Regions from separate parts of the Cryobacterium sp. GrIS_2_6 genome, predicted to be linked through region 2. Evidence: predicted binding sites of a transcription regulator. Region 2 holds the regulator's gene; the other holds the start of a gene.
What was found. The regulator HspR, encoded in region 2, represses chaperone genes until heat shock. The targets are predictions, from matches to a motif close to AAGTTGAGTCNNNNNGACTCAACTT.

Region 1: the regulator HspR is predicted to act here: its motif matches at 2,019-2,043, upstream of RCH22_RS09025 (ATP-dependent Clp protease ATP-binding subunit).

Annotation. Positions count from the first base shown of each region.
Region 1 is NZ_JAXCHP010000001.1:1,814,259-1,829,410, forward strand. Features, by position in the region: gene RCH22_RS09025 (ATP-dependent Clp protease ATP-binding subunit) at 1-2,000, opposite strand, end outside; gene RCH22_RS09030 (hypothetical protein) at 2,133-2,435, opposite strand; gene RCH22_RS09035 (maleylpyruvate isomerase family mycothiol-dependent enzyme) at 2,534-3,277, opposite strand; gene RCH22_RS09040 (FMN reductase) at 3,302-3,937, opposite strand; gene RCH22_RS09045 (LLM class flavin-dependent oxidoreductase) at 3,940-5,058, opposite strand; gene RCH22_RS09050 (hypothetical protein) at 5,554-5,811, shown strand; gene aroD (type I 3-dehydroquinate dehydratase) at 5,833-6,624, opposite strand; gene RCH22_RS09060 (shikimate dehydrogenase) at 6,621-7,517, opposite strand; gene RCH22_RS09065 (Gfo/Idh/MocA family oxidoreductase) at 7,665-8,645, shown strand; gene RCH22_RS09070 (DUF222 domain-containing protein) at 8,687-10,345, opposite strand; gene RCH22_RS09075 (NtaA/DmoA family FMN-dependent monooxygenase) at 10,683-12,068, opposite strand; gene RCH22_RS09080 (LLM class flavin-dependent oxidoreductase) at 12,068-13,099, opposite strand; gene RCH22_RS09085 (SHOCT domain-containing protein) at 13,227-13,676, opposite strand; gene RCH22_RS09090 (1-phosphofructokinase family hexose kinase) at 13,952-14,911, shown strand; gene RCH22_RS09095 (hypothetical protein) at 14,933-15,152, opposite strand, start outside.
Region 2 is NZ_JAXCHP010000001.1:3,244,853-3,260,004, reverse strand. Features, by position in the region: gene RCH22_RS15835 (isocitrate lyase/phosphoenolpyruvate mutase family protein) at 1-801, opposite strand; gene RCH22_RS15830 (MFS transporter) at 878-2,197, opposite strand; gene dnaK (molecular chaperone DnaK) at 2,394-4,262, shown strand; gene RCH22_RS15820 (nucleotide exchange factor GrpE) at 4,262-4,867, shown strand; gene RCH22_RS15815 (DnaJ C-terminal domain-containing protein) at 4,860-5,870, shown strand; gene RCH22_RS15810 (heat shock protein transcriptional repressor HspR) at 5,873-6,289, shown strand; gene RCH22_RS15805 (methyltransferase) at 6,297-7,445, shown strand; rRNA gene RCH22_RS15800 (16S ribosomal RNA) at 8,009-9,528, shown strand; rRNA gene RCH22_RS15795 (23S ribosomal RNA) at 9,980-13,108, shown strand; rRNA gene rrf (5S ribosomal RNA) at 13,232-13,348, shown strand; gene RCH22_RS15785 (histidine phosphatase family protein) at 13,532-14,173, opposite strand; gene RCH22_RS15780 (glycosyltransferase 87 family protein) at 14,308-15,152, opposite strand, start outside.

The DNA of each region.
Region 1 (15,152 bases), 1.4 Mb from region 2:
TGCAACAGCAGGTTGAATACGTCGGGGTGGGCCTTCTCGATCTCGTCGAGCAGGATCACCGAGTACGGGTTCCTGCGCACGCGCTCGGTCAGCTGCCCGGCCTCGTCGTAGCCGACGTAGCCGGGAGGGGAGCCGACGAGCCGGCTCACGGTGTGCCGTTCGCCGAACTCGCTCATGTCGAAGCGCACCATCGCGCGCTCGTCGCCGAACAACGATTCGGCGAGGGCCTTGGCGAGCTCGGTCTTACCGACGCCCGTCGGCCCGAGGAACAGGAAGCTGCCGACGGGTCGGCCGGCATCGTTCATGCCGGTGCGATTGCGGCGCACCGCCTTGGCGATGAGCGTGACGGCGTCGTCCTGTCCGACGACGCGTTCGTGCAGCTCGGCCTCGAGCAGGCCGAGGCGGGAACGGTCGTCCGCGGTGAGCCGGGCGATGGGGATGCCCGTTGCGCGGGCGATCACACCGGCGATCTCGGCCTCGCCGACGACGGCCTCTGCTGCAACGGCCCGGGCGGGGTCTTCCTGGAGCTCCAGCTGCGACTGGACCGTCTCGATCTCGTCCCGGAGCCGGGAGGCCTCCTCATACTGTTCGGTGAGGACTGCGGCCCTCTTGGCGTTCTCGAGCGTCACCACGCGCGCACGCAGGGCCTCGAGGGCCGCACGGTCGGGCAGGGAGCCGAGGGTCAGGCGCAGCCGGGCACCGGCCTGGTCGATCAGGTCGATGGCCTTGTCGGGCAGGAACCTGTCGGACACGTAACGGGCGGAGAGCTCGACGGCGGCGCGCAGCGCCTCGTCGGTGTAGCGCACGCCGTGGTGATCTTCGTAGCGGCCGCGCAGCCCCGCGAGGATGCTCACCGCGTCGTCGATGCTCGGCTCGCCGACCCGCACGGTCTGGAAACGGCGTTCGAGGGCCGGGTCCTTCTCGACCTTGCGGTACTCCTTGAGGGTCGTCGCGCCGATCACGTGCAGCTCACCGCGAGCCAGCCGCGGCTTGAGGATGTTCCCGGCGTCCATGCCCCCGTCGCCGGATCCGCCGGCGCCGACAACGGTATGCAGCTCGTCGATGAAGATCACGAGCTCGCCGCTGTGTGCGCTGATCTCGTCCATGGTCTTGCCGAGGCGTTCCTCGAAGTCGCCGCGGTACCTGGTCCCGGCGACCATCGCCGCGAGGTCGAGTGCGACGACGCGCTTGCCGCGCAGTTGCTCGGGCACGGTTCCCGCCACGATGGCCTGCGCGAGCCCTTCGACGACGGCGGTCTTGCCGACGCCGGCCTCTCCGATCAGAACCGGGTTGTTCTTGGTGCGCCGGGAGAGGATCTCGATCGTCTGTTCGATCTCGTCGGCACGGCCGATCACCGGGTCGAGTTTCCCGTCGCGGGCCCGGGCCGTGAGGTCGGTGCCGTAGGTGTCGAGCATGGGCGTCTCCGAAGCGGATGCCTGGGCAGGGGCCTGGCTCGTCGCATCCGCTTGCGGCTCGCGTGCACCGGCCTGGAGCGATTCCTGGGTCACGCCGGCCGCGGCGAGGACCTGGCCGGCCGGGGAGTCCTCGTTCACCACGAAGGCGAAGAAGAGATGTTCGGGGTCGATGTAGGTCGACCCGAAGGCGCGAGCGATCTGGTGCGCGTCGAGGAGGGCACGCTGGGCGGATGGGGTGAGTCCCGGCGTTGCGTCTCCGGTCGGGGCGGAGCGCTCCGGCAGGCGCTGCTCGGCGGCCAGGGCGAGGGCCGCGGGGTCTGCGCCGGCGTTCCGGATCGCCTGGGCCGCCGGTTCGCGCAGGACGAGGACCCGGAGGATGTGCAGGACGTCGACGTGGGAGTGCCCGTGGTCGACCGCGTACTGGGCGGCCTCGGCGAGCACCTCGTGGGTGCGGCGGCTGAGCAGCCGGGTGATGTCGATCGGGCGCCCTGCTGGCGCGGCGCCCTGCTGGCCCTGCAGGTACCGGGCGATGAACTCGTCGAACGAACCGTTGCCGGAATCCGCGGGACCGAAGAATGTAGGCACGAGACCTCCTGATCTTGAAACTTGAGTGCTATTGACTCAACTCAACGTCAGGCCGTGGGTTTCATTCCCGCCTCATGCTGGGAAACCCCCGGTTACGCGGTCCGCGAACGGAGTGCGAACAGGCCGAGAGGTTCAGGCCCCGAGGATGCCGCGGGCCACGACGACGACGACGGTCACAGCCGCGACGCCCAGCGCGATCAGGACCAGGCCCCGGCCGCGGACGCCGGCGGGCATGACCCGGAGCGCGCGCATCGAGTATGCGAGCCCGACGAGGACAGCGATGACTCCCCAGAACGGGAGCACGAGTGCGAGGACGAATCCGGCGAGGGTGATCCAGAATCCCAGCGAGCGCCCCGGTGTCCTCGTCCAGTCGGCACGCGGCGCGCCGAGGGCGATCAGTCGGTTGTCCTGCATGTTCGCACGCGGATCGTCCACTGTCAGCCCCCGTTGTATCGAATACCAGTCTGCCACGCGGCGCGATCGTTCAGCGCGATCGTTCAGCGCGATCGTTCAGCGCGATCGTTCAGCGGCGCTCAAAGCCACCGCGGCGGGTCGGCCGGAGTCCCGCTGCTCGAGCTCACGCCGGAACCGCCACGCCCGGTCGCCCACTGGACGAGGCCCGCGAGGCTTCCGGACACGACGACGGGATGCGCGGAATGGAGGTCGCCGAACCTGCGCTCGGCAGGGGAATCGGTCACGGAGAGCACGAAGTCTCCTCCATCTCCCCGGGTCGCCCAGACCGAGGTGATCTCGGTGAGCAGGCGATCGAGCACCTCGACGGGCACGTCGTCGAAGGAGGCGCCGGTCGCGAGGTCGATCGTATGCACCCAGAGTTCCTGGTTGCGCATCCACACGGTCTCGGAGACGGCGATCTCCCGGCCGCTCGGGGTCCGGACCAGGTGGCTCCACGTCTCGGGGGTGAGCCGGCGCCACGCGGCGTCGAGCTGGATGGTCGCGACGTCGAAGAGGGTCCGCAGGGCGTCGCGGTCGAGCTCGGCCCCGGCGGCGATGTCGCTGTCGCGAGCCGCGTTGGAGGCGTACATCGGCGTTTCGACCTCGGTGCGCGCCCAAGTCACGAGCCTTACGATGCCCCTCGCGTTGTATGCGACGTGCGCGATCACGTGACGGCGGCTCCAGCCGGGCAACAGCGAGTCCCCGTCGAGGTCGACGTTCGACAACCCGTTGAGCTCGTGCGCGAAGAACGCGGTCGCGCGACGAGCGAGCAGGAGTTGCGCGAGCAGCTCGGGGTCAGCGGGGAGAGCGGTAGGTGCGGGCATTCCCCCATTCTCGCAGGGAACCGATCAGATCGAGGGCTGGAAGCCGCCCGTCGGACTGAAGGACGCGTCGATCGTGAACGGGTCGCGCACGGAATTCGAGCGATCCGATGCCGCGATGAGAGCCGCGAGTTCCCCGGCCGCCCTGTCGATGCGGTCGGGCAGCGTCTTGACCGTGTCCGCGCCGCTTCCCCAGTCCTCCGATGCGGCGAACACCGCGGTTGTGGCGACGACGGCGTGCAGGTAGGTGAACATCGGGCGGATGGCGTAGTCGAGGGCCAGGGAATGGCGTGCGGTGCCCGCCGTCGCTGCGATGACCGTCGGCATGTCGGTCAACGACCGGTTGTCGATGACGTCGAAGAACGACTTGAACAGGCCGCTCGCGCTGGTCGTGAAGATCGGGGTGACGGCGATGAGCCCGTCCGCGCCGGTCACGGCTTCGATCACCGCATCGAGCTTCGGGCTCGGGAACCCGGTGAGCATGTTGTTCATCACGTCGAGGGCGACATCGCGCAGTTCGAAGATCCTGACCTCGGTGGGGATGACCCTTTCGGCCAGTCGGGCGGAGGTCGCCTCCGCGAGACGGTCGGCGAGCATCCTCGTGGAGGACGGCTGGCTGAGGCCTGCGGTGACGACCGCAATGGTACGGGTGCGTTCCGACATGGCTAGGCCACCTCTGCCGGAGCGCCGACGGATGCGCCGACGGGAGCCGCGGCAGCCGCAGCGACGAGCGACGCGTGGGTCGGGGCGTCCGGAACCGTTGCCGGACGGTTCTTCGCGAATTCGCGGCGCAGCACGGGCACGACCTCTTCACCGAGCAGATCGAGCTGTTCGAGCACGCTCTTGAGCGGCAGTCCGGCGTGATCCATCAGAAACAGCTGGCGCTGGTAGTCGCCCACGTAATCCCGGAAGCCGAGCGTGCGGTCGATGACTTCCTGCGGGCTGCCGACGGTGAGCGGCGTCTGCGAGGTGAACTCCTCGAGGCTCGGGCCGTGGCCGTACACGGGCGCGTTGTCGAAGTACGGGCGGAACTCCTTCACGGCGTCCTGCGAGTTCTTGCGCATGAAGACCTGGCCGCCGAGTCCGACGATCGCCTGCTCGGCGGTGCCGTGGCCGTAGTGCTCGAAGCGCTGGCGATAGAAACCGACCATCTTCGCGGTGTGCGAGGCCGGCCAGAAGATGTGGTTGGCGAAGAAACCGTCGCCGTAGAACGCGGCCTGCTCGGCGATCTCCGGGGTGCGGATGCTGCCGTGCCAGACGAACGGCGCGACGCCGTCCAGGGGGCGAGGCGTCGACTGGAAGCCCTGCAGCGGGGTGCGGAACTGGCCCTCCCAGTCCACGAATTCCTCAGCCCAGAGCCGGCGCAGGAGCGCGTAGTTCTCGAGCGCGAGGGGAATGCCCTGGCGGATGTCCTGGCCGAACCACGGGTAGACCGGGCCGGTGTTGCCGCGGCCAAGGGTGAGATCTACCCGGCCGTCGGCGACATGCTGGAGCATCGCGAAGTCTTCGGCGATCTTGACCGGGTCACTCGTCGTGATCAGGGTCGTCGCCGTGGAGAGGATGATGCGCTCTGTCTTGGCCGCGATGTAGCCGAGCATCGTGGTCGGGCTCGAGGGAACGAAGGGCGGATTGTGGTGCTCACCGGTTGCAAAGACGTCGAGTCCGACTTCCTCGACCTTCTGGGCGATCGTCAGGATCGCCTTGATGCGCTCCTGCTCGGTCGGGGTACGGCCGGTGGTCGGGTCGGTTGTCAGGTCCCCGACCGAAAAGATTCCGAACTGCATGGTCAGCCTCTCTGAGTGTTCACTGCATTTTCTCGGGCAGTTTTTCAATGCATTTGCATGGACATCGTACCCAACCTCGATCGGGGGTTTCCTATTCCCGCACGACGGAGACCTCGCCTGAGACATGGTGGTACTCAGGAATATCTCATGGATCGCCGATATCCGGCCGTTGACATCTCGGAGTGAATCACATAACGTTCCTCCAAAGCTCCTCCGCCCGATGAAGTGCTTCAGGATCCCCGTCGGCCGTTCGGTAACCCGCCGTACTGCCGCACTCGAGAAACCGCTTCATCACGGAAGGACCACCGATGCGGGAACGACTCCAGGCTTCGCCTCACGTCGGTTCGCGACATCATCCGCTGCGCCGCTCATCGGCCCCCACCACGCGCTGAGAGCGCCGACCAGGAAGGCCCGACACCACTGCCGGGACGCCCCCGGTTTGCTCGCCGCCGCAGCTCCCCCACACTCACCCCAGAGAAAGAATTGGGTATCCCCATGAACCACGAATCCTCCGACCTGCCGCAGAAGTCCGAACACACGGAGAACTACGAGAATACCGAGCACACCGAGCACACCGAGCACACCGAGAACGTCGCATACACCGAGAGCCTGAAGCATGCCGACGAACCGGAGCACGGCCACACCCTGGCGCCGTCGGAGGTGGGCAGCATGTTCGCCGAGTACCGGCGTCGCCAGCTGAACATCTTCCGCGAACGCGAATCGACCCTCGAGCTCGACGACACCGCCATCTAGCCCACAGCGATCTGGCGGGGATCAGCAGGCCGGCCACTGGGCTCCGTGCACCAGGTCCAGGACGGCCCGCAACTCGCGGGCCTCGATCTGGCCCGGAGCGCTCGAGGCTCCGACGGAACCGAAGGTGACACAGGAACCGAAGGCCTCTCCGGCCAACCTCGACACCACGCCGAGTCCCCCCATGGACATCGCGATCACCGGGCGCCGGGCCTGCTCGGCGACGAACTCGGCGGTCGCGTCCATCAGGGTGAGGACATCGCGCGGGCTCGACGGCATCACCGCGAGCTTGAGCACATCCGCCCCGAGTGCCTGCTGCTCCGCGAAGCGTGCGAGGATCTCGGCCCGCGGCGGCGTGGACTCGAAGTCATGCGAGGACATCACGACGATGACGCCCGCCTCGTGGGCCGCGCTCACGATGCGGAGCAGGCACGACCGCTCGGTGAAGAGTTCGACGTCGACCGCATCGACCCCGGCGGCGATCGCCAGCCCGAGCAGGTCGGCGTAGGCCTCCGGGAGGATGTCCCGCTGCCCGCCTTCCCGTTTCGTGCGGAAAGTGAAGATCAGCGGGACGTCATCCGGAAGAGCCGCACGCAGGGTGACGATCGCTTCCCGGACGGCCGCTGGGGTATCCCATTCGGAGAAGAAGTCGATCCGGAGTTCGACGAGGTCATAGTCCCCGGCGATGAGCCCGGAGGCGGCCGCCGCGAGGTCGGCGATCGTCGCCCCGACCAGAGGAACGCAGATCTGCGGCCTGCCCTCGCCGAGCACGATTGAGCGCATCCGCAGGGTTGGCCGCGCCGTCGCGCCGGTCATGAGGCCTCTCCCCCTGCCGGGGAGTGGGCAGGCGCAAGGCCGACGGCCGACCGCATGGCAGCGCGGATGCCCGCCTCACCGGGCAGGGGTTCGTCCTGTTCCCCGCCGGCGAAGATGCGCACCTGGCTGATCGCCTGCTCGACGAGCATGTCGAGCCCGCTGAAGACGACGCCGCCTGCGGCACCCCAGCCCTCCGCGATCGGGCTCGGCCACGGGTCGTATGCCACGTCGAAGAGGATGGAACCGGCATCCAGGGGCCGGAGGTCGAGGCCGTCCGCAACCCCGCCTGGAAGCGTGCTGATCACGAAGGAGAGCGGGTCGGCCGGGTCGAGCCCGTCGAGCCGCCGAACCCGCACGGGGACCCCGAGCCGGTCGCCGAGTGCCGACAGGTCGGTGGCCCTGGCGGGATCCCGCAGGTAGACCGTGATCTCCCCCGCGCCGAGCGCGTGAGCCGCGTAGAGTGCCGAGGCTGCCGTCGCACCACCGCCGAGGATCGCAGCAGAGGAGGGTCGAGCAGAGTCCAGCGTCGAAACCGTACGGACGATGCCGTCGACGTCGGTGTTGAAGCCGTGCAACCGGCGCCTGCCATTGTCGGTCGTGAACAGCACAGTGTTCGCGACGCCGAGGTCGTCGACGAGCGACGAGGTCGTGTCGAGCAGCGGGATGACCTCGCGTTTGAGCGGCATGGTGAGGCTGAGCCCGAGCCAGCTGTCGTCGAGGGAGGCGAGCCACGAGGTCAGCTCGCCCGAGCCGACCTCGGCCCGGGAATAGTCGAACGGGAGACCGAGCAGGGTGTACGCCGTCGTGTGCAGCACGGGCGAGCGCGAATGCCCGATGGGAGACCCCAGCACCGCGAGGCGGCGGCGGCCCGCCGGGAAAACGGGTTCAGGCACGAGCCCCTCCGATTCGATTCTTCGACAGATCCAGCGATAGCGGCACGTGAGATGCGGCAGACCGCTGCTCAATGGTAGTGTCCCGAATATGTCTCTACACGCAACAAATGGTCGCCGCAGTGTCGCGGCCCGTGGGTCGGTGCGCTGATGCTCAGGATCGGAATCCTCGGTGCCGCCGGCATCGCGCCGTCCGCGATCATCCGACCCGCCCGGCGACGCACCGATGTCGTGATCGCCGCGGTCGCCTCGCGCCGGGCATCCGCTGCCGTAGCCTATGCCCAGAAACACGGCATCGAACGCTCATACGGTGACTACCACGCACTCCTTGCGGACCCGGAGATCGACCTCGTCTATGTCGCGCTGCCGCCCTCGGAGCACGCTGCGTGGTCGATTGCAGCACTCGAGGCAGGCAAGGACGTGCTGTGCGAAAAGCCCTTCGCGATGAACGCTGTCCAGGCCGGGCTGATGCGCCAGGCGGCCGCAGAGACCGGGCAGCGTCTCATCGAGGCGTTCCACGACCGCTATCACCCGCTCAGCCTCGAGCTCGACGCCATTGTTGCGTCCGGCCGGCTCGGCGACGTCGTGTCCCTGCGCGGCGAATTCTCCGGCAGCAATCCCTTCGACCCGACATCGATCCGGCACATCCCGGCCCTCGGTGGTGGTTCGTTGATGGACCTCGGGTGCTACCCGTTGCACTGGGTGCGGGCCCTCACCGGTGAGGAACCCCTCGTCACGAGCGCCGTCGCCACCCTGAACCCGCTGGGGGCCGACATGAGCATGGATGCCGCGCTGATGTTCCCCTCCGGCGTCACCGCCCGGGTCTCCTCGAGCATGATCGCGGGCACTCCCCTCAACACCTCGTTCGATATCGTCGGGACAAAGGGCACCGTGCACGTGGACAACATGGTCTTCCCGTCCCGCGGCCACAGCATCCGCGAAGTCAGCCGGGGAATCGAACGCTGGCTCACCGTGCGCGGCAACGAGACCTACGATCACCAGCTCGATGCGGTCGCGCGCGGCCTTGCGAGCGGCGAGTCGCTCCTCACCGAGGGGTACGATTCGGTCGCCAATATGGCGGCCATCGATGCCATCTACGCCGCGGCGGGGATCGAACGCGCCGTCGGGTAGCGGTGGATCCGGGGTCGGTCCGGACCGCAGCCGCGCCCGGGTCAGTCGCGTCTGGGTGGTCCGGTGAGGACCTGGTGGGCGCGGTGTCGGTTCGGTGGCCGCCAGAGCCGGTGCGGGTCGATGAGTCCGGGGGCCCGCACTTGCGGTGATCCTTTCACCATGCGGATCTCCCACCCCGAGGTGTCGATGGTGTGGTGGTGGAACCAGCACAGGAGCACCCCGTTGTCCACGTTCGTTGGGCCGCCGGTGGCCCACGGCTTCACATGGTGGACCTCGGCCCAGTGCGCCGGGGCCTTGCACCCGGGGATGATGCACCCGCCGTCCCGGGCGGTGATCGCCCGGCGTTGGGCCCGGTTGAAGTAACGCCGTTCCGGACCGAGCTTGAGCACTTGGTTGTTCGCCCCGAACAGGACCCCTTGGAAGCCACCGTCACAGATCCGCTGACGCACCGTCTTCAAAGACACCGGGGCTTCGACCCCGTCGATCCACCCGACCCCGACCCCGGAGGCGAGGTCGGCCGCGTTCACGTGCACCATCACCGTCGGCGCCGACCCGCCCATGCTGGGCGTGTCCGTGTCCCGGGCCGCGTGTTCGAACAACGCCTGCAGGATGTCAGCGCGTTTCTCCCCGCCCGTGCGGGTGTCCGCGCGCCGCTCCCGCAGCTCCGCCTCGATCACGTCAAGATCCGGGCCCGTGTCGGTCTCGCCGTCCGCAGTCTCGGCGCCGGGAATCAACTGCCCCGAATCCATCAGCGCCTGTTCCTCGGCGGTGGGGAACGCCGGGCGGGCGTGGAAACTCAGGAAGGCGTCGAAGAGGGTGTTCATCACCCCGAACAATTCCGGTGTCACCCCGCCCTTGACCGGGTACAAGCCGTTCTTGAGTTGTCCGAAGCCGATGTTCGACTTCGCCTCGAACACGTCCTCCTGCGGGAGCACCCCGTCGGGGTCGAGGATGGCCTGCCACTGCACCACCATGCCCCGGATCAGGTCCGTCGCCGCAGGCACCCCGGCGCCGGCGAGGACCTCGGTCTCCGGGGTGATCCACCCGGCCGCCGTGGCGACCAGGGCACGCTCGGCGACCTCCACCTCCGCCGGGACCGCCCGGTGACTGACCGACCCGAGCCCCGTGATGATCAGCTCGGCCGCTTCCACCCCGATGTCCCCCGCGGTCAACGCGGCCCCCACCACCGGGAACAACGGCGGCAACACCGCCAACCCCGCCCGGCGGGGCAACACCGCGTCCCCGAGCTTGATGCGCCGCTTCACTTCCCGCCCCGACACCCGCGTCACCCGGGTCAACACATCCCACGGGCCCCGGCAACCCATCTTCCACGCCAGGCCCTCCCGGCCCAGCACCCGCGCCCGCCGGTCCACATCCGTCGCGGTATTCACCCGGGCCGCATCCACCGTCCGCCCGATAGCCTCCACTTCCTTGAGTGTCGTGACCGCTTCCGCGTCACTGAGCAACCCCACTGGGATGGCCGACAGTGCGTCTGCGAGAGCCGAACGCGCCTCGGCGAGCCGGGCGACAGCATCCGCATGAACCGACGGAACCGACCCGGCCAGACCTTCAGCGCCCTCGAAACCCACGGCAACCGCCACGGGATGGGCCGACTCGACACCCACGGTGGGCTGATCCCCATCGGCCCCGGAACGGGGTGTCTGCGGGGTGTGTGACTGGGGATCTGAAGCTCCTGCCATACCCCGATTCTACCTCGAATCGAACACGAATGCGAGCTTTACTCACTTAATTTCAAGCCCTACCTCACGAAATTCATACCTGAAACGGCCTTACGATTCCAGTGAGATAGGAATCGTTCGATCATGGCCGAACAGCTTGGGTTCAGGGGCAATTCAGATTTGGTCATCTCACTGAAATCGTAAGGCCGACCTGAAAACGAGTAAATCAATCCCGTGGTGACTAACTCAGGAGATCCGCCTGGGCGGGCAGCACCGGCCAGCGGACCAGTGCGGCCGATCCCACCCGACCCCAAGAATCTCCTGAATTAGCCACCGCCGCTGCCCAAATCTTCTGGGGCTACTGCGTGAGGCCCAGCGTCTCGCGCAGGGTCGTGCCTGGTTCATACTCGGTGCGGTAGACGCCGCGCTCCTGAAGCTCAGGGATGACCCGGTCGACGAACTCGTCGAGGCCCGTCGGATTCGTGTGGCCGACGATGACGAAGCCGTCTGAAGCCTCCTCCTGAACGTGCCGGTTGATCTCCTCGGCGACCTGCACCGGCGTGCCGACGAAGGTGTGCTTCGCGGCGAAGCGGATGACCAGGTCACGGATGCTCAGCCCTTCGGCCTCCGCGAGGCCGCGCCAGGACTTCGCGACCGCAACCGGGTCAGCGACATGGCGCACCCGGCCGCGGGTGACGCCCTCGTCGGCGAGGACGGGGTCGATCTCCGGCAGGGGGCCATCCGGGTCGTAGCCGCCCAGGTCGGTGCCCCAGAGCTGCTCGAGGAACGAGATCGCGGCCTGCGGGCTCACCTGCAGGAGTGCTACCTCGCGGGAGCGTACCCGCGCCTCGGCCTCGGTATCGCCGAGGATGAAGGCCGCGGCCGGCAGGATCTTGAGAGAGTCGGGATGGCGGCCGACGGCCGGCAGGCGGCCCTTCACATCGCGGAAGAACCGCTGGCCGTCCGTGAATTCGGAATGCAGGGAGAAGATCACTTCCGCGTTCGCCGACGCGAAGTCACGGCCGTCGGCAGAGTCTCCGGCCTGCACGATCACCGGGTGGCCCTGTGGGCTGCGCGGCAAGGTGCCGAAGCCGTTCACGTCGAACTGCTGGCCGTGGTGATCGACCGCCGTGAGCGCATCGGCGGAGAGGAACTCCCCCGTGTCCTTGTTCGCGGAGAGGGCCCCGGGCGCCCAACCATCCCACAGCGCGCGCGCGACAGCGACGAACTCCTCGGCGCGCACGTAGCGGTCCTTCGGGTCGAGGAAACCGCCGCGACGGAAGTTCTCGCCGTGGAAGGCATCGGAGGTTGTGACGATGTTCCAGCCGGCCCGCCCCCCGCTCAGCAGGTCGAGGCTCGCGAGCTGCCTGGCAAGTTCGTACGGTTCGTTGAAGGTTGAGCTGAGGGTGCCGACGAGGCCAATGTGTTCGGTCACGGCGGCGATCCCGGCCGGGATCGCGAGGGTGTTGGGTCGACCGACGACGTCGAGGTCATGGATGAGTCCCTTCTGTTCCCGCAGCCTGAGCCCCTCTGCGAGGAAGAGGAAGTCGAACTTGCCGCGCTCGGCATTCTGCGCGAAGTACCGGAAGGAGGAGAACGCGATCTGGCTTTCAGCCTTGCCGTCACTCCAGACCGAGGTGTTGTTCACTCCTGGGAAGTGCGCGGCGAGGTGCACCTGCCGGAGCGGGCGCCCGGCGGCGTCCCTGGCGGTCGGGCGGACGGTTGTGCTGGCGGTCGTGGTCATCAGCGGATGCTTCCGGTCAGGTCGAGCTCGAAGGTGGAGTCTGCGGCGGGGTCGGGTTCGGCAGGGGTCGCGTAACGGTTCTCCGGGCGACCGAATCCGAGCCGGGCGCGGAGCGTGGCCGCTCCGTCCGGCCGGTCGAGGACACGCGCGGAACGCAGCAGGGGAACGACGCGCTCGGTGATCGCCGTGAGGTCTTCCGGAAGCCGGGCCGGGCGCAGCCGAACGCCGTCGATGCCGAGCAAGTGCCAGTGCAGGAGCTGGGCGGCAACGACTTCAGCGGTGTCGGCGAGGATGACGGTATCCGAGGTCCAGGGTTCCCCGTGGGTGGCGTTGAGCCGGGCGAGGGCCGCCTGGGCCGCATCCGCCGTCTCCTCGATCAGGACCGAGATCTCGCTCCAGACCCGCAGCGGTTCGCCTGCCCCGCGCGACACCTCACGGGCTGCCGTCTCAAGGTGCCCGAGGATGGCCTCAAGGTGCGCGTCGTCGTGCGGGGTGACGCCGACGATGTCGGCGCCGGCAACGGCGAGTTCGTACAGGACCTTCTGGTGGGCGAGCGCGTAGACGAGCGGCTGACCCTGCGGCGGGCGCGGAAGCGTGCGCCGGCCGACATGCGCGGCCTCATGGGCGCGTCCGGAGACCTGCACGCGCCAGCCCGCCCGGCCTCCGCTCACGTAGTCGAGGGTCTGCACTCCCGTCGCCACGTGGAACGGTTCGGTATGCGTCGTGGTGATCGTCGGCACGAGGCCGATCGTGCTCGTGTGCGGCGCGATCGATGTCGCGAGCAGAAGCGCGTCCAGTCGACCGCGCACCTCGTCGCGGCGTGGGTCGATTCCGCCGTAGCCCGAGCTCTGGAGGCCGAAGGAATCCTCGATCGTGACCAGGTCGATGCCAGCGGCCTCGGCGGCACGCACGAGGGCGACCCAGTAGTCGAGGTGGAACAGGTCTGCGGGGCGGGCGTCCGGCTCGCGCCAGGCCGACGGGTGCCAGCCGGCGCCGTCGAGTGCGATTCCCAGGTACAGCGACGATGTCATCGGGAGTGTCCTTTTCTCTGTGCGAGACACGGTCGTCTGCGCGGACACCCACGATATGCACGGCACTGTGCCGCGAGACCGCAGGCAGGTCACACAAAGTCATGCGTGAAACCTGCGGTAACAACTGTCAGATGCCGAGGAGTTTTGCCTTCGCCGGCGAGAACTCCGCGTCGGTGATCACGCTGGCCGGCTTGAGGGTCGCAAGCCGTTCGATCTGGGCGGACAGGCTGTCGTCTGCCGCGGCTGCCGGTTGCGGCGCCTGCGCACACTCCTGCGCTGGTGCTGCGTGCTGCGGCTGCTGCGGTCGTTGCTGGGCGGCCTGCTGGTCAGCTGCTGATTGGGCCCTGGCTTGTTGGCGCCGGCTGGCTCCGCCGGACACCACGGTAGCCGTGCCTGCGATGACAGCGGTGCGTGCCATTGTCCCCATCAGGCCGGGTCGTCCACCTCGACGCATCATGGTGTTCCTTTCGTCGTGTTCCGAAATGTGTTGCGTGGACTGTTGGAGTCGGTCGGTGTCGGCCGCGGGTTCTTCCAGCGCCATGAGCACCTCGTCGACGACGGATTCAGGTACGTGCACGTCTTCGAGAAGGACTCCTCCGGAGTCCAGGATCGCGTCGCGCAGCGGCCTGAACCAGGTGTGTTCGAAGACCAGGATGACCGCCGAGCTGTCGTTCTCGAGGTCCGTCGCCTCGTCCGCCAGCCCCTCCGCGGAAATCGCGAAGAAGAAGGAACTCTTCGACCGGCTCGATCACGGCCACGGAGTTCGAGGCGCTCAAGGCCAAGGCGTTCAGGTAGCGCGCTGCGAAGGCGTGCGCCTCCAACGCTTCCGGCAGCGGCTTCTAGACTGGGCAGATGGACGCCTCGAGCCTCGTGAATGTACCACCGATTTTGACCCTCACCATCAATCCCGCCCTCGACGTCAGCACGTCGACGGCCCATGTGACCGGGGAGCACAAGCTCCGATGCGGGAGCACACGTATCGACCCGGGCGGCGGCGGCGTGAACGTGGCCAGGGTCATCCGTCGCCTTGGCGGCACGGCGTTGTCCCTGTATGCGGCAGGCGGGCCGACGGGAGAGGCCTATCGCCAGCTCATCGCAGCGGAAGGGCTCCCCACCGTTCTGGTGCCGATCAAGGAAAGCACGCGCCAGAGTTTCACCGTCGACGAGACCGATACCGGCAAGCAGTTCCGCTTCGTGCTCCAGGGACCCGAGCTGTCCGAGGCCGAGTGGACCACGTGCCTCGACACCCTCGCCGCGTCGATGCCCCGCGGCGGATATGTCATCGCGAGCGGCAGCCTGCCCCCGGGAGTCCCCGACGACTTCTACGCGCGGGTCGCCCGCCTGGCCAGAGCCAATGGGGCGCGGTGCATCGTGGATGCCTCCGGTCCGGCCCTCAGCGGCGCGCTTGCCGAAGGGGTCTTCCTGGTCAAGCCGAGCCTCCGCGAACTCGAGGCTCACGCCGGCGTGAAGCTCGAGACTCCGGCGAGCCAGGCGGAGGCCGCGTCGGCGCTCGTCGCCAGCGGCGCAGCAGAGTACGTGGCGCTCACCCTCGGCGGAGAGGGCGCCCTGCTTGCATCGAAGACCGCGGTCATCCGCTCTGAGGTTCCGAAGGTGACCGTGATCAGCACCGTCGGGGCCGGCGACAGCTTCCTGGGCGCCTTCGTGCTGCGCCTCGCCCAGGGCAGAACCGTCGAGGAGGCCTTCCGTGCGGGAGTCGCCGCCGGGAGCGCCACGGCCTCGACCCCCGCAACCGAACTGTGCCACCGGGAGGACGTCGAACGACTCGAGGCCGAGCTCGCCGCTCGGGCCTGAGCCGGCGCGGCGGCTGACGGCCTACGCGAAGAAGATCGGGTCGAACTCGCGGAGGGTGTTGCCGTTCTTGGGTGCTTCCGTCAGGAACACGTTGAAGCCGTATGGCAAGGGCGCGTCGTCGTCGTCGATGAACCAGAGGTCGGTGACGCGGTAGGCCACTCCGCCGGTGTAGATGCCGTCCCCGATTTCGGGAAGAGTGTCGCCATCGGCGATCTCGAGGAATTCCTTGTTCGGCAGCACA
Region 2 (15,152 bases):
CTAGAGCGAGAAGGGAAATCCCAGATCGTCCGGGTATTCCCCGAGAGAGGTGAGCTGGGTTGCCGAGCGCTGGAGTGCGGCGAGCGTGAGGCCGAGCGTGCCGGGCCCGAAGCTCACCCGGGAGACCCCGAGTTCGGCGAGGCGGGCCAGGGGAACGGCGCCCGGGTGCCCGATCACAGACACGCGTCCGTTGACCTCGTCGAGTGCTCGCTTGACCTTGTCTTCGTCGCCGAGACCGAGGAAGAAGATCACGTCGGCACCGGCGTCGAGGTATGCGTTGGCGCGGGCGACGGCCTCGCTCCACTCGCCGCCGCCCGCCAGGGTGTCCACCCTGGCGTTGATCACGAGCGGCACGCCGGCGGCGTCGGCCCCGGTGCGCGCGGCGGCCACCCGGGCGGCCGCGGTCTGGATGTCGTACTGCGGGGCCTTCGCGGCGCCGATCGAGTCCTCGAGGTTGATGCCCGAGGCGCCGGCCTCCTCGATCAGGCGACGGACATTGCGGGCGACTCCCGCGGCATCCGCTGCGTAGCCCTTCTCGAAGTCGACCGAAACGGGCAGGTCGACCGCGCCGATGATGATGCGGGCCGCCGCGATCGCCTCGTCGACCGTGAGGCCGCCGCCGTCTTCGAGGCCGCGCACATTGGACACGGAGTGCGAAGCCGTGGCAAGGGCCTTCACGCCGGGAGCCTCCGACACGATCTTCGCGGTGATGGCGTCCCAGACGTTCGTCACGATGAGCGGTGTGCCCGGGACGTGGAGCGCGTTGAGAAGTTCGGCCTTCTGAATCTGCTGAGTTGTCATGACTTCAGCCTGACAAAAAACCCGGCCGTCGGCGAGATCACAGCGGATGTCCAGACGATGAACAGAGGCCGTTCAGCTAACCGATGTGGTGCTGCGCCGATTTCACCGGGATAAGCATCAGCAGGCCCACGAGGAGAACGAGGGCAATGCCGAGGATGCCCCAGACCTGGCTGCCCGAGAGGCTGACGAAAAGGGCGAAGAGCGTCGGCGCGAGGAACGTCGCCGCCTTGCCGGTCGTCGCGTAGAGGCCGAAGATCTCGCCCTCGCGCCCGGCCGGGATGCCGCGGGCGAGGAAGCTGCGGCTCGCGGACTGGGCCGGGCCGACGAACACGCACATCAGCAGGCCGAAGATCCAGAACATCGTCGCGCCGCCGGTCGCGAAGAAGAAGACGGCGAGTCCGGCGACGATGGTGCCGGACAGGGCGACCACCATCACGTTCTTGGCCCCGAGGCGGTCATCGAGGCGTCCGACGAGCACCGTAGAGATTCCGGCGATGATATTGGCGACGATGGCGAAGATGATCACGTCGCCGCTCGAGAATCCGAAGGTGCCTGCCGCGAGGATGCCGCCGAACTGGAACACCCCGGTCAGCCCGTCGCGGAAGACCGCGCTCGCGATCAGGAAGAGGGCCAGCTGGCGGTTGTTGCGCCAGAGCGCGGCGATATCGCGCCCGAGCAGGACATAGGAACGGAAGAAGCCGACCCGCTCACGCCGGGCGGTGGTGGGAGCCGCGTACTCGGGCACCCGGAAGAGAAGCGGCAGGGCGAACAGGCCGAACCAGGCTGCCGCGATGAGCATCGACACCCGCACCGACAGCCCGTTGGCGTCGGTGACGCCGAAGAGACCGACGTCGGGGTGGATGAAGCCGAAGAAGAGGATGAGCAGCAGCACGATGCCGCCGAAGTAGCCCATCGACCAGCCGAAGCCGCTGACCCTGCCGATCGTCTTCGGCGTGGAGACCTGGCCGAGCATCGCGTTGTAGTTGACGGTCGCGAATTCGTAGAACACGGTCCCGGCGGAGAGGAGGATCAGTCCGAGCAGCAGGAAGTCGGGCGAGGCCTGCACGAAGAACATCGCGGCGGTGAGGCCGACGACGATGAAGGTATTGACGCCGAGCCAGAGTTTGCGGCGACCGGAGGCGTCGGAGCGCTGCCCCGTGATCGGCGCGAGCAGGGCCACGAGCAGGCCGGCGATCGCGAGCGCCCAGCCGAGCTGGGCCGAGATGACGTCCTTGTCGCCGAACGACGGCCCGGTGAGGTACACCGTGAAGACGAAGGTCGTGACGACGGCGTTGAACGCGGCCGAACCGCCGTCCCAGAGGCTCCAGGCGATCACGCCGCGCCCGGCCGGGGTGGGGTGTTCTGCCGTGCCTCGCTGTTCCGCTGTCCCAGTCATGCGCTCAGAGTAGTGGCCGCCGGGGAACAGTGGGGAAATTGATCGGGAATTCAAAGTTGAGTCACTCACACTCAACTTTCAGCTGGCTGGCTTGACTCCGATTTCGGGCGGTGCCACACTTGAGTCAATACCGCTCAACTCTGGTCGATCATACCGATTGTCCCGTTGAGCTCACACTTTGAAGGAGAACGCACACATGGCCCGTGCAGTAGGCATCGACCTCGGAACCACCAACTCGGTGGTGGCCGTCCTCGAGGGTGGAGAACCCACCGTTATCGCGAACGCCGAAGGCTTCCGCACCACCCCGTCCGTCGTCGCATTCACCAAGGACGGCGAGGTTCTCGTCGGTGAGACCGCCAAGCGCCAGGCCGTCACCAACGTCGACCGCACCATTTCTTCCGTCAAGCGCCACATGGGAACCGACTGGACCGTCGGCATCGACGACAAGAAGTACACCCCGCAGGAGATCTCCGCCCGCATCCTCGCCAAGCTGAAGCGCGACGCCGAGCAGTACCTCGGCGACAAGGTGACGGATGCTGTCATCACCGTCCCCGCGTACTTCAACGACGCCGAGCGCCAGGCCACGAAGGAGGCCGGAGAGATCTCGGGCCTCAACGTGCTTCGCATCATCAACGAGCCGACCGCAGCAGCACTCGCCTACGGCCTGGACAAGGGCAAGGAAGACGAGCTCATCCTGGTCTTCGACCTCGGCGGCGGAACGTTCGACGTCTCCCTCCTCGAGGTGGGCAAGGACGACGACTTCTCGACCATCCAGGTGCGTTCGACCGCCGGTGACAACCGCCTCGGCGGCGACGACTGGGACCAGCGCATCGTCGACTACCTGATCAAGAAGTTCAAGGAAACCACCGGCGTCGACGTCTCCAAGGACAAGATCGCCAAGCAGCGCCTCAAGGAAGCCGCGGAGCAGGCCAAGAAGGAACTCTCCAGCAGCATGTCCACGAGCATCCAGCTGCCGTACCTCTCCCTGACCGAGAACGGCCCGGCCAACCTCGACGAGACGCTGACCCGCGCCCAGTTCGAGAAGATGACCGAAGACCTCCTCGACCGCACCAAGAAGCCGTTCCAGGACGTCATCCGTGAAGCCGGCGTCAAGGTGGGCGATATCGCCCACGTCGTGCTCGTCGGTGGTTCGACGCGGATGCCCGCCGTCTACGAACTCGTCAAGAGCGAGACCGGCGGCAAGGACCCGAACAAGGGCGTCAACCCGGACGAGGTCGTCGCCGTCGGCGCCGCACTCCAGGCCGGCGTGCTGAAGGGCGAGCGCAAGGACGTCCTCCTGATCGACGTCACCCCGCTGAGCCTCGGCATCGAGACCAAGGGCGGCATCATGACGCGCCTCATCGAGCGCAACACGGCCATCCCGACCAAGCGCAGCGAGACCTTCACCACGGCAGACGACAACCAGCCGTCCGTCGCGATCCAGGTCTTCCAGGGCGAGCGCGAGTTCACGCGCGACAACAAGAACCTCGGCACCTTCGAGCTGACCGGCATCGCGCCGGCCCCGCGCGGCATCCCGCAGGTCGAGGTCACCTTCGACCTCGACGCCAACGGCATCGTGCACGTGTCCGCCAAGGACAAGGGCACCGGCAAGGAGCAGTCCATGACCATCACGGGCGGTTCCTCGCTCGCGAAGGAAGACATCGAGCGCATGGTGCGCGAGGGCGAAGAGCACGCCGCAGAAGACAAGCGTCGTCGCGAAACCGCCGAGACCCGCAACACCGCTGAGCAGCTCGCGTACTCGATCGAGAAGCTCCTCAAGGAAAACGACGAGAAGCTGCCGGCCGAGGTCAAGACCGAGGTCCAGGCCGACGTGGACGCACTCAAGTCGGCGCTCGCCGGGGACGACGAGGCCGCGGTGAAGACCGCGTACGACAAGCTCAACGAGAGCCAGGGCAAGATCGGCGAGGCCATCTACAAGTCGAGCCAGGCGGATGCCGCGACGCCCCCCACCGAATCCGGCGAACCGACCGCTGACGCGGGCAAGTCCGACGAAGACGTGGTTGACGCCGAGGTTGTCGACGACGAGGAAGAAACCAAGAAGTAATGGCCAAGGACAAGGGTCCGGTCAACGGGCCGTCCGACGAGGAGGTGGAGCCGGTCGCCGCGGAGGAATCTGCGGCAGCCGAGGCATCCGCCGACTCCGAGGCCGCTGCATCCGCTGAGGGCATTGAGGAAGACGAGCTGACGGTCCAGGACATCCTGGACGCCGCCACGCGCGAGGTCGCAGAGCCGACGAGCGAACATCTCGCCGACCTCAAGCGGGTCACCGCCGAGTATGCGAACTACCGCAAGCGCACCGAGGCGAACCGCGAGATCGAGCGTGAGCGCGTGACGGTGGACGTCGTCAAGGGCCTGATCCCGGTGCTCGACGACCTGGACCGTGCCGAGAAGCACGGCGACCTCGTCGCAGACACCGCATTCAGCACCATCGCAGCCAAACTGCGCACGAGCGTGGAGCGCCTCGGCGTGAAGCCGTTCGGCACGGTCGGCGAACCGTTCGACCCCACCGTGCACGAGGCCATCTTCCAGATGCCCACGCCCGATGTGACGGTCGACACGGTCGGCGAGGTGGTCGAGACCGGCTATTTCCTGGGCTCGACGCTGCTGCGTGTTGCCAAGGTCGTAGTCCAGGTACCGAGCGATGGCTAGCCAGGACTGGTTCGACAAAGACTTTTACAAGGTCCTCGGCGTCTCGAAAGACGTGACGCCGGCCGACCTCAAGAAGGCCTATCGCAAGCTCGCCCGCAAGTATCACCCGGACTCCAATCCGGGCAATCCTGCGGCCGAAGCGAAGTTCAAGGAAATCAGCGAGGCTCACTCGGTGATCGGCGACCCCGCACAGCGGAAGGAATACGACGCTGTGCGGGCCATGGGCGGTGGAGCACGCTTCACCGCCCCCGGTGGCGGAGGCGCCCAACAGGGTGGCGGTTTCGACGACGTCTTCGGCGGCATGTTCGGTGGGGGTGCCCGGCAACAGGGCTACTCCTACCAGCAGCAGGGCGGGTTTGACGACCTGCTCGGCGGCATGTTCGGCCGGGGCGGCGCCGGAGGCGGCGGTTTCGGAACGTCCACGGGAGGGTTCCGCGGTTACGGCGGACCGACCCGCGGGCGGGACGTGATCGCGTCGACGACGGTCGACTTCATCACCGCGACCCACGGCGACCAGATCACCCTGCAGACGCAGGATGGCCGGGCCATCAAGGTCAGGATTCCCGCCGGCGTCGCCGACGGGCAGAAGATCAAGCTCCGCGGCCAGGGCCAGCACAGCCCGGACGGCGGCGAGGCCGGTGACATCGTCCTCACCGTGACGGTGCGCAAGCACCCCGTCTTCGAGCGTGACGGCCTGAACCTCAGGCTGCACGTGCCCGTGACGTTCGTCGAGGCAGCTCTCGGCGCGACGATCGAAGTGCCGACCCTGGGCGGAGCGCCGGTCAAACTGCGCATCGCCCCCGGCACACCGAGCGGGCGGGTCCTGCGGGTCAAGGGACGCGGCGTTGTGACTCCGAAGGGCACCGGCGACTTGCTCGCCGAGGTCCAGGTCGCGGTGCCGTCGCACCTGTCGAAGGACGCCGAGGAGAAGCTCGCTGCTTTCGCGGCGGCCCTTTCCGACGAGAACCCGCGCGACGAACTGCTGGCGAGAGCGAGAGACTGACGGTGGACGAGAACTCCCGGGTGTTCGTCATTTCGACGGCCGCAGAGCTTGCGGGCATGCACCCGCAGACGCTGCGACAGTACGATCGCCTGGGACTGGTGAGTCCGGACCGCACCCCGGGCCGGTCTCGCCGGTATTCGATGCGTGATGTGGTGAAACTGCGTGAAATCGCGGAGCTGGGTGCCGAAGGCGTGAGCCTCGAGGGCATCCGGCGGATCATCGCGCTCGAGGACCACGTGCGCCGTCTCGAATCGCGTTTGCGCGAACTCGAAGCGGCCCTCGCCGATGAACTGCTGAACCGGTCGGGTCGCCGCGTCTTCGCGGCCGGCTCGGCCGGTGAGGTCATCTCGATGCGCGCGGGCACCCGAACCCGCCGCGCGAACCAGATGGTCATCTGGCGCCCGCTTGACGGCCGCTGATCCCGTGGTGCCCGACCCCACTGCTTTCGACCCCACTGCGTTCGACTTCGCCGCGCTCCGGCGTTTCCCCGACGTCGAGGCCTCCAACCTTTTTGCCGTCGACGCGAGCGACCGGCTGATCCTCGACGAGGCGGCGGCGAGCCTTCCCGCCGAACGGCTCGTTGTCGTCGACGACCGGTATGGCGCCCTCACCCTCGGCGCCGCTGCGCTCTTCGGGGCCACCGGCATCCGCGTGCACCAGGACGCACTCTCGGGCGAGGCGGCCCTGGCCCGGAATGCCCACGAGTTCGGTCTCACCGACCGCTACCGCTCGTTCCCACTGGGCCACGAGCTCCTGACCGGCGCGACCCTTGTCCTCCTCCAGCTGCCCCGCAGCCTCGCCGCGCTCGACGAGATCGCCGAGGCGATCGCCCGGTACGCCGATCCCGCGGTCGTCGTTGTCGCCGGCGGGCGGCTCAAGCACATGACCCCGGCCATGAACGAGGTCCTCGCGCGGCACTTCGAGCGGCTCCAGGTCTCCCCGGCCCGGCAGAAGTCCCGGGTCTTGCATGCCTCCGGTCCCCTCCGGGCGACGGAATCGGCGAGCCAGGCCTGGCCGCACGTCAGCAGGCACGACGACCTGGGTCTGACCGTGTGCGCGCACGGCGCCGCGTTCGCCGGCACCACGATCGACATCGGCACCCGGTACCTGCTCGAATTCCTTGACCGCATGAAACCGGATGCCGTCCGCGCGATCGACCTCGGCTGCGGCACGGGTGTGCTCGCGGCCGCGCTCGCGCTACGCCGAACCGGACTCACGATGATCGCGAGCGACCAGTCGGCCGCCGCCGTCGCATCCGCCGGGGCCACAATGATCGCCAACGGGGTCGCCGATCGGGTCACGGTCGTGCGCGATGATGCGCTCGGATCCCAGGCGGATGCTTCCAGTGAGTTGATCCTGTTGAATCCGCCGTTCCACATCGGATCCTCCGTGCACGCCGGCATCGCGCTCAAGCTCTTCGCCGACGCCGCGCGGGTGCTCCGGCCCGGCGGTGAGCTCTGGACGGTGTGGAACACACACCTCGGCTACCGGCCGGCGCTCACCCGCCTGGTCGGGCCGACGCACCAGGTCGGTCGGAACGCCAAGTTCACGGTCACGGTTTCCGTGCGCCGGTAGGCAGCCGCAGGGTTTCGGAAGGCATTCAGGGGCGCGAAACCTTCCCGAAACAGGGGTGCAATCTTTCCGACACGCCCGGGATGTGACCGGGAGTTGCGGCCCCCCACGGTTCACCGTAAAGTCATCTAAGTCACCCCACAGGTTCGGAAAGCCGAAGCGCTTACCGGCCTCAAGCGGGACCACTTCCAATCCCGATCAGCGCGTAAATTCGATGATCGAGATTGATGGCGTTTCACCAGATTCCCTTAGCGGGGGACCGAGCGAAACGACACGAAAGAAGAATAAGGAATTGCCTCGGAGCGACAGCCTGCAAGGGCCTGAAGCCGAGGTGTCCGATCCTTGAGAACTCAACAGCGTGCACAATGTCAAATGCCAAAAACCTCGTGGTTTGGATCCGTTTCTAGCGGTGAAGAATCAAGAGATTCCTTTGGAAAACATTTATAACAACAAAGCAAGTCAGTAATGATTTGTTCTGTCAGTTTCAAACTTGTGTCTGGTTCGCCTATTCCGGCGGTCAGTCACACTAGATGTGCCGGGGCTTTCGGGTCTTGTGCAATCAAACATTTACGGAGAGTTTGATCCTGGCTCAGGACGAACGCTGGCGGCGTGCTTAACACATGCAAGTCGAACGATGATGGAGAGCTTGCTCTTCGGATTAGTGGCGAACGGGTGAGTAACACGTGAGCAATCTGCCCTTGACTCTGGGATAAGCGTTGGAAACGACGTCTAATACCGGATACGACCCTTGGAGGCATCTCTGGGGGTGGAAAGAATTTTGGTCAGGGATGAGCTCGCGGCCTATCAGCTAGTTGGTGAGGTAATGGCTCACCAAGGCGACGACGGGTAGCCGGCCTGAGAGGGTGACCGGCCACACTGGGACTGAGACACGGCCCAGACTCCTACGGGAGGCAGCAGTGGGGAATATTGCACAATGGGCGAAAGCCTGATGCAGCAACGCCGCGTGAGGGACGACGGCCTTCGGGTTGTAAACCTCTTTTAGTAGGGAAGAAGCGAAAGTGACGGTACCTGCAGAAAAAGCACCGGCTAACTACGTGCCAGCAGCCGCGGTAATACGTAGGGTGCAAGCGTTGTCCGGAATTATTGGGCGTAAAGAGCTCGTAGGCGGTTTGTCGCGTCTGCTGTGAAAACCCGAGGCTCAACCTCGGGCCTGCAGTGGGTACGGGCAGACTAGAGTGCGGTAGGGGAGATTGGAATTCCTGGTGTAGCGGTGGAATGCGCAGATATCAGGAGGAACACCAATGGCGAAGGCAGATCTCTGGGCCGTAACTGACGCTGAGGAGCGAAAGCATGGGGAGCGAACAGGATTAGATACCCTGGTAGTCCATGCCGTAAACGTTGGGAACTAGATGTGGGGACCATTCCACGGTCTCCGTGTCGCAGCTAACGCATTAAGTTCCCCGCCTGGGGAGTACGGCCGCAAGGCTAAAACTCAAAGGAATTGACGGGGGCCCGCACAAGCGGCGGAGCATGCGGATTAATTCGATGCAACGCGAAGAACCTTACCAAGGCTTGACATATAGAGGAAACGGCTGGAAACAGTCGCCCCGCAAGGTCTCTATACAGGTGGTGCATGGTTGTCGTCAGCTCGTGTCGTGAGATGTTGGGTTAAGTCCCGCAACGAGCGCAACCCTCGTCCTATGTTGCCAGCACGTAATGGTGGGAACTCATGGGATACTGCCGGGGTCAACTCGGAGGAAGGTGGGGATGACGTCAAATCATCATGCCCCTTATGTCTTGGGCTTCACGCATGCTACAATGGCCGGTACAAAGGGCTGCAATACCGCAAGGTGGAGCGAATCCCAAAAAGCCGGTCTCAGTTCGGATTGAGGTCTGCAACTCGACCTCATGAAGTCGGAGTCGCTAGTAATCGCAGATCAGCAACGCTGCGGTGAATACGTTCCCGGGCCTTGTACACACCGCCCGTCAAGTCATGAAAGTCGGTAACACCCGAAGCCGGTGGCCTAACCCTCACGGGAAGGAGCTGTCGAAGGTGGGATCGGTGATTAGGACTAAGTCGTAACAAGGTAGCCGTACCGGAAGGTGCGGCTGGATCACCTCCTTTCTAAGGAGCACAGCAGTGCCGTCTGTATACAGCGGAGTAACACTGCCAAGCCATACGAAGACGAATGTTCTTCGATGGCGCTCATGGGTGGAACATTGACATTGATACGAGGAGTTCGCTTCTTGATCCAGTACGCCTGGTACCGCTTGCGGTGCCTCGTTGGAAAGGTCGGGTTGCGTAAGGAGACGTATATGCACGCTGTTGGGTCCTGAGGGACCGGAACGACTGGGTTTTGCCTGGTTGGACTGTTTCTCTGGACCTTTTCTCAGTCACATCAATCGTGGCTGGGTGAGGGTACCGCCCGTACTTTGAGAACTACACAGTGGACGCGAGCATCTTAAATTTGACAGTCTTCGGACTGCAAATTACAAAGATCTATTTATAGATCATTGGTCAATTTCGATCGTGAGACGAAAGTTTTACGATTCTTAATCGATTCAAACTCATGTGATTTCAAATTTCTAAGAGCAAACGGTGAATGCCTTGGCATGTAGAGCCGAAGAAGGACGTAGTAATCTGCGATAAGCCTCGGGGAGTTGATAAACGAACTGTGATCCGAGGATGTCCGAATGGGGAAACCCCGCCAGGCCCGTGAGGTGACCTGGTGACTCCCGCCTGAATATATAGGGCGGGTAGAGGGAACGTGGGGAAGTGAAACATCTCAGTACCCACAGGAAGAGAAAACAATAGTGATTCCGTTAGTAGTGGCGAGCGAACCCGGATGAGGCTAAACCGATCATGTGTGATAGCCGGCAGGCGTTGCATGGTCGGGGTTGCGGGACTTTTCTGCTGATTCTGCCGAACAGTGAGGGTTAGAGCGTTGTATAGACGAACAGGATTGAAAGCCTGGTCATAGAGGGTGCGAACCCCGTAGTCGAAATGCAGTAATCGCCCGAAGAGTATCCCAAGTAGCACGGGGCCCGAGAAATCCCGTGTGAATCTGTCAGGACCACCTGATAAGCCTAAATACTCCTACATGACCGATAGTGAACAAGTACCGTGAGGGAAAGGTGAAAAGTACCCCGGGAGGGGAGTGAAATAGTACCTGAAACCGTTTGCTTACAAACCGTTGGAGCCAGTCTGATTCTGGTGACAGCGTGCCTTTTGAAGAATGAGCCTGCGAGTTAGTGATATGTGGCGAGCTTAACCCGAGAGGGGAATGCGTAGCGAAAGCGAGTCTGAATAGGGCGATTCAGTCGCATGTCCTAGACCCGAAGCGAAGTGATCTATCCATGGCCAGGTTGAAGCGACGGTAAGACGTCGTGGAGGACCGAACCCACTTCAGTTGAAAATGGAGGGGATGAGCTGTGGATAGGGGTGAAAGGCCAATCAAACTTCGTGATAGCTGGTTCTCTCCGAAATGCATTTAGGTGCAGCGTTGCGTGTTTCTTGCCGGAGGTAGAGCTACTGGATGGCCGATGGGGCCTAAAAGCTTACTGACGTCAGCCAAACTCCGAATGCCGGTAAGTGAGAGCGCAGCAGTGAGACGGTGGGGGATAAGCTTCATCGTCGAGAGGGAAACAACCCAGACCACCAACTAAGGTCCCAAAGCGCGTGCTAAGTGGGAAAGGATGTGGAGTTGCACAGACAACCAGGAGGTTGGCTTAGAAGCAGCCACCCTTGAAAGAGTGCGTAATAGCTCACTGGTCAAGTGATTCCGCGCCGACAATGTAACGGGGCTCAAGCACGCCACCGAAGTTGTGGCATTGATATTTTTGGTAAGCCGCACACTTGTTGTGTTGGTTCAGCCGTGTTGATGGGTAGGAGAGCGTCGTGTGGCCAGCGAAGCGGCGGTGTAAACCAGCCGTGGAGGCTACACGAGTGAGAATGCAGGCATGAGTAGCGAAAGACGGGTGAGAAACCCGTCCTCCGAAAGATCAAGGTTTCCAGGGCCAGGCTAATCCGCCCTGGGTAAGTCGGGACCTAAGGCGAGGCCGACAGGCGTAGTCGATGGACAACGGGTTTATATTCCCGTACTGGCGAAAAACCGTCCAAGCTAATCCAGTAATGCTAAGCATCTGAATCCTCTAGATGGATCCCTTCGGGGTGAAGCGTGAGGCCTAGCGTGCGACCCTATGCTGGTGCGGTTAGCGTATTAACAGGTGTGACGCAGGAAGGTAGCTGAGCCGGGCGATGGTTGTCCCGGTCTAAGGATGTAGGCCGAGAGATAGGCAAATCCGTCTCTCATATAAGGCTGAGACCCGATGGGTAGCCCGTAAGGGCGAAATCAGTGATCCTATGCTGCCAAGAAAAGCATCGACGCGAGGTTTTAGTCACCCGTACCCCAAACCGACTCAGGTGATCAGGTAGAGAATACTAAGGAGATCGAGAGAATCGTGGTTAAGGAACTCGGCAAAATGCCCCCGTAACTTCGGGAGAAGGGGGGCCGGAGGCGTGAAGGGATTTACTCCTGGAGCGTTCGAAGGCCGCAGAGACCAGTGGGAAGCGACTGTTTACTAAAAACACAGGTCCGTGCCAAGTCGCAAGACGATGTATACGGACTGACGCCTGCCCGGTGCTGGAAGGTTAAGAGGAACGGTTAGCCGCAAGGCGAAGCTGAGAATTTAAGCCCCAGTAAACGGCGGTGGTAACTATAACCATCCTAAGGTAGCGAAATTCCTTGTCGGGTAAGTTCCGACCTGCACGAATGGCGTAACGACTTCCCAGCTGTCTCAACCGCGAACTCGGCGAAATTGCATTACGAGTAAAGATGCTCGTTACGCGCAGCAGGACGGAAAGACCCCGTGACCTTTACTACAGCTTGGTATTGGTGTTCGGTGTGGCTTGTGTAGGATAGGTGGGAGACTGTGAAGCTTGGACGCTAGTTCAGGTGGAGTCAACGTTGAAATACCACTCTGGTCATATTGGATATCTAACTTCGAACCGTGATCCGGTTCAGGGACAGTGCCTGGTGGGTAGTTTAACTGGGGCGGTTGCCTCCTAAAAAGTAACGGAGGCGCCCAAAGGTTCCCTCAACCTGGTTGGCAATCAGGTGTCGAGTGTAAGTGCACAAGGGAGCTTGACTGTGAGACTGACAAGTCGAGCAGGGACGAAAGTCGGGACTAGTGATCCGGCAGTGGCTTGTGGAAGCGCTGTCGCTCAACGGATAAAAGGTACCTCGGGGATAACAGGCTGATCTTGCCCAAGAGTCCATATCGACGGCATGGTTTGGCACCTCGATGTCGGCTCGTCGCATCCTGGGGCTGGAGTAGGTCCCAAGGGTTGGGCTGTTCGCCCATTAAAGCGGTACGCGAGCTGGGTTTAGAACGTCGTGAGACAGTTCGGTCCCTATCCGCTGCGCGCGCAGGAAATTTGAGAAGATCTATCCCTAGTACGAGAGGACCGGGATGGACGAACCTCTGGTGTGTCAGTTGTTCCGCCAGGAGCACCGCTGATTAGCTACGTTCGGAACGGATAACCGCTGAAAGCATCTAAGCGGGAAGCCGGCTTCGAGATGAGATTTCCATCCCTTCGGGGGAGAGGCTCGCAGCTAGACTACTGCGTTGATAGGCCGGATGTGGAAGAGGGGACTAAAGACCCTTGGAGCTGACCGGTACTAATAAGCCAATAATTTGATAACACACCAGTTTGAATAAGCTGCAAGCGTCCACTATGTGGTTCTCGACGTACGGTCGAGAACAACCCCGGCATAACAGCCGGGATCTATAACTGAAAAATATAGAATCGATCCATCGAAAGATGTTTCGGCGGCTATAGCGAGAGGGAAACGCCCGGTCACATTCCGAACCCGGAAGCTAAGACTCTCAGCGCCGATGGTACTGCAGGGGGGACCCTGTGGGAGAGTAGGACACCGCCGGACTTAACTTAGAAACACCAGAAAAGCCACCCCACGGGGTGGCTTTTCTGCTTTAACCCGCGAAACGCAGCCGACATCCGCAGGCCACCCGTCGGCCCCGCGCGACACTTACGCCGCTACGCACCAGGCACGCCTGGCGCGTAACGGCGCAACTGGCGCCCAACCCGCGGAGGTCAGCGGGAGGGGTCAGCGGGCGGGGACGGCGTCGAGGGCGTCGCGGTCGTTGTCGAGGTCGTCTGTGGCCGTCAGCACCTCGCCGTTGAGTACCTGGAGCGACCAGTCGGTGTCGTCCAGGCTGGCCACGGTCAGGGCCGCGTTTGCGATGGTGCCGACGAACTCGCCGAGGGCCTTCATCAGGGTCAGGCGGATCAGCGTGCCGTGGGAGACGACGATGATCCGGGCCCCGGGGTGCGCTGCGGCGAGCTCACGCAAGGCCTCGAGGCCGCGCGCGGCGACATCCGCTTCGGGCTCCGCGCCGATGAAGCCGCCGTTGCCGGTCGGACCGCCATCGATGCGCAGGGCGTCGAGCTCAGGGCCGGCGCTCAGGCCCTCTGCGGGACCGTAGTTGCGTTCCACGATCTCCGGGATGCGGCGGGTCACCGTGAGGCCGAGGCCGTCGGCAATGAGGTCGGCGGTCTCCGCGGCCCGGGACAGGGTCGAGGAGACGATGAAGTCCCAGTCGTAGTCCGCCAGGTGGCCGACAGCCTCGGCGGCCTGCGCGCGCCCGGTGTCGTTCAGCGGGATGTCCGACAGACCCTGGATCCGCATGGCGGCATTCCAGTCGGTCTGGCCGTGGCGGATAAGGGCGAAGGTCGTTGGTGAAGTCACTACTCCATTGTCCCCCGGCCGGGGACCCAACCGGGAATCGCCCAGGCGGCCCGGACCGTTCCGGACCGTCAGCGACGCACGGCAGCGCTGCGCCGGGCTGTGTCCGGGTGGAGACTGCGCGGGTTGCCGACGGGTCAGGCGGCGACGCTACGCGAGTTGCCGGCGGCCAGGCGGCGGGACAGCAGTGCGGGCGAGGTGACGGGAGCCACGACCATGCGCCACAGGGTGACGAGAGACCAGCCGAACATCACGATCAGGAGGCCGTTGCGCGCCGTCAGCAGCACGAGCGCCGACAGGTCACCGTTGACGAGCGGCATGTAGAACACCGGGAAGATCAGCGTGGTCAGAACGCCGATGGCGACCATCATGTACGCCGGCGCACGCCAGGCGTGCCAGCTGTGGCTGACTCCGACGATGACGACGGGCGCGAGCCACAGCATGTACTGCGGGGACCCGACCTTGTTGAAGATGATGAAGGCGCCGACGAGCGCGAGCGACCCGACGAGCAGGAGCTGCGAGACGTCGTGGTGACGGCGCAACGCGACCAGCATGAGCGTGACGATCGCCCCCATGGCGATGAACATCAGCGGGTTCATCAGGGAGGCGACGAGCGTTGTGCCGGGTCCGCTGACCTCGCGGGTGGCGATTGCGTAGTTCTGGTAAATGAACGTGTTCGGGTGGCCGAGGGCGGCGAGCCAGACCCAGGGGGTCGTGATCGGCGCTTCGAGCTGCATGGCCCGGTCGGACTGCATCGTGACGAAGCCGGTGATGTACTTGAGTCCGCCGAGAGCGAAGACCGTGGCGACGACGCCGGCTGTGACCGCGATGCCCGTGAGGATCACCGTGATGCGACGCCGGGACGCGACGACGACGGCGACGACGACGGCCGCCGGCCAGACCTTCACCCAGGTGGCGATGGTGAGCAGTGCGGTGGCCACGACCGGGCGACGGGCGAGGAGGACAAGACCCATGATCACGA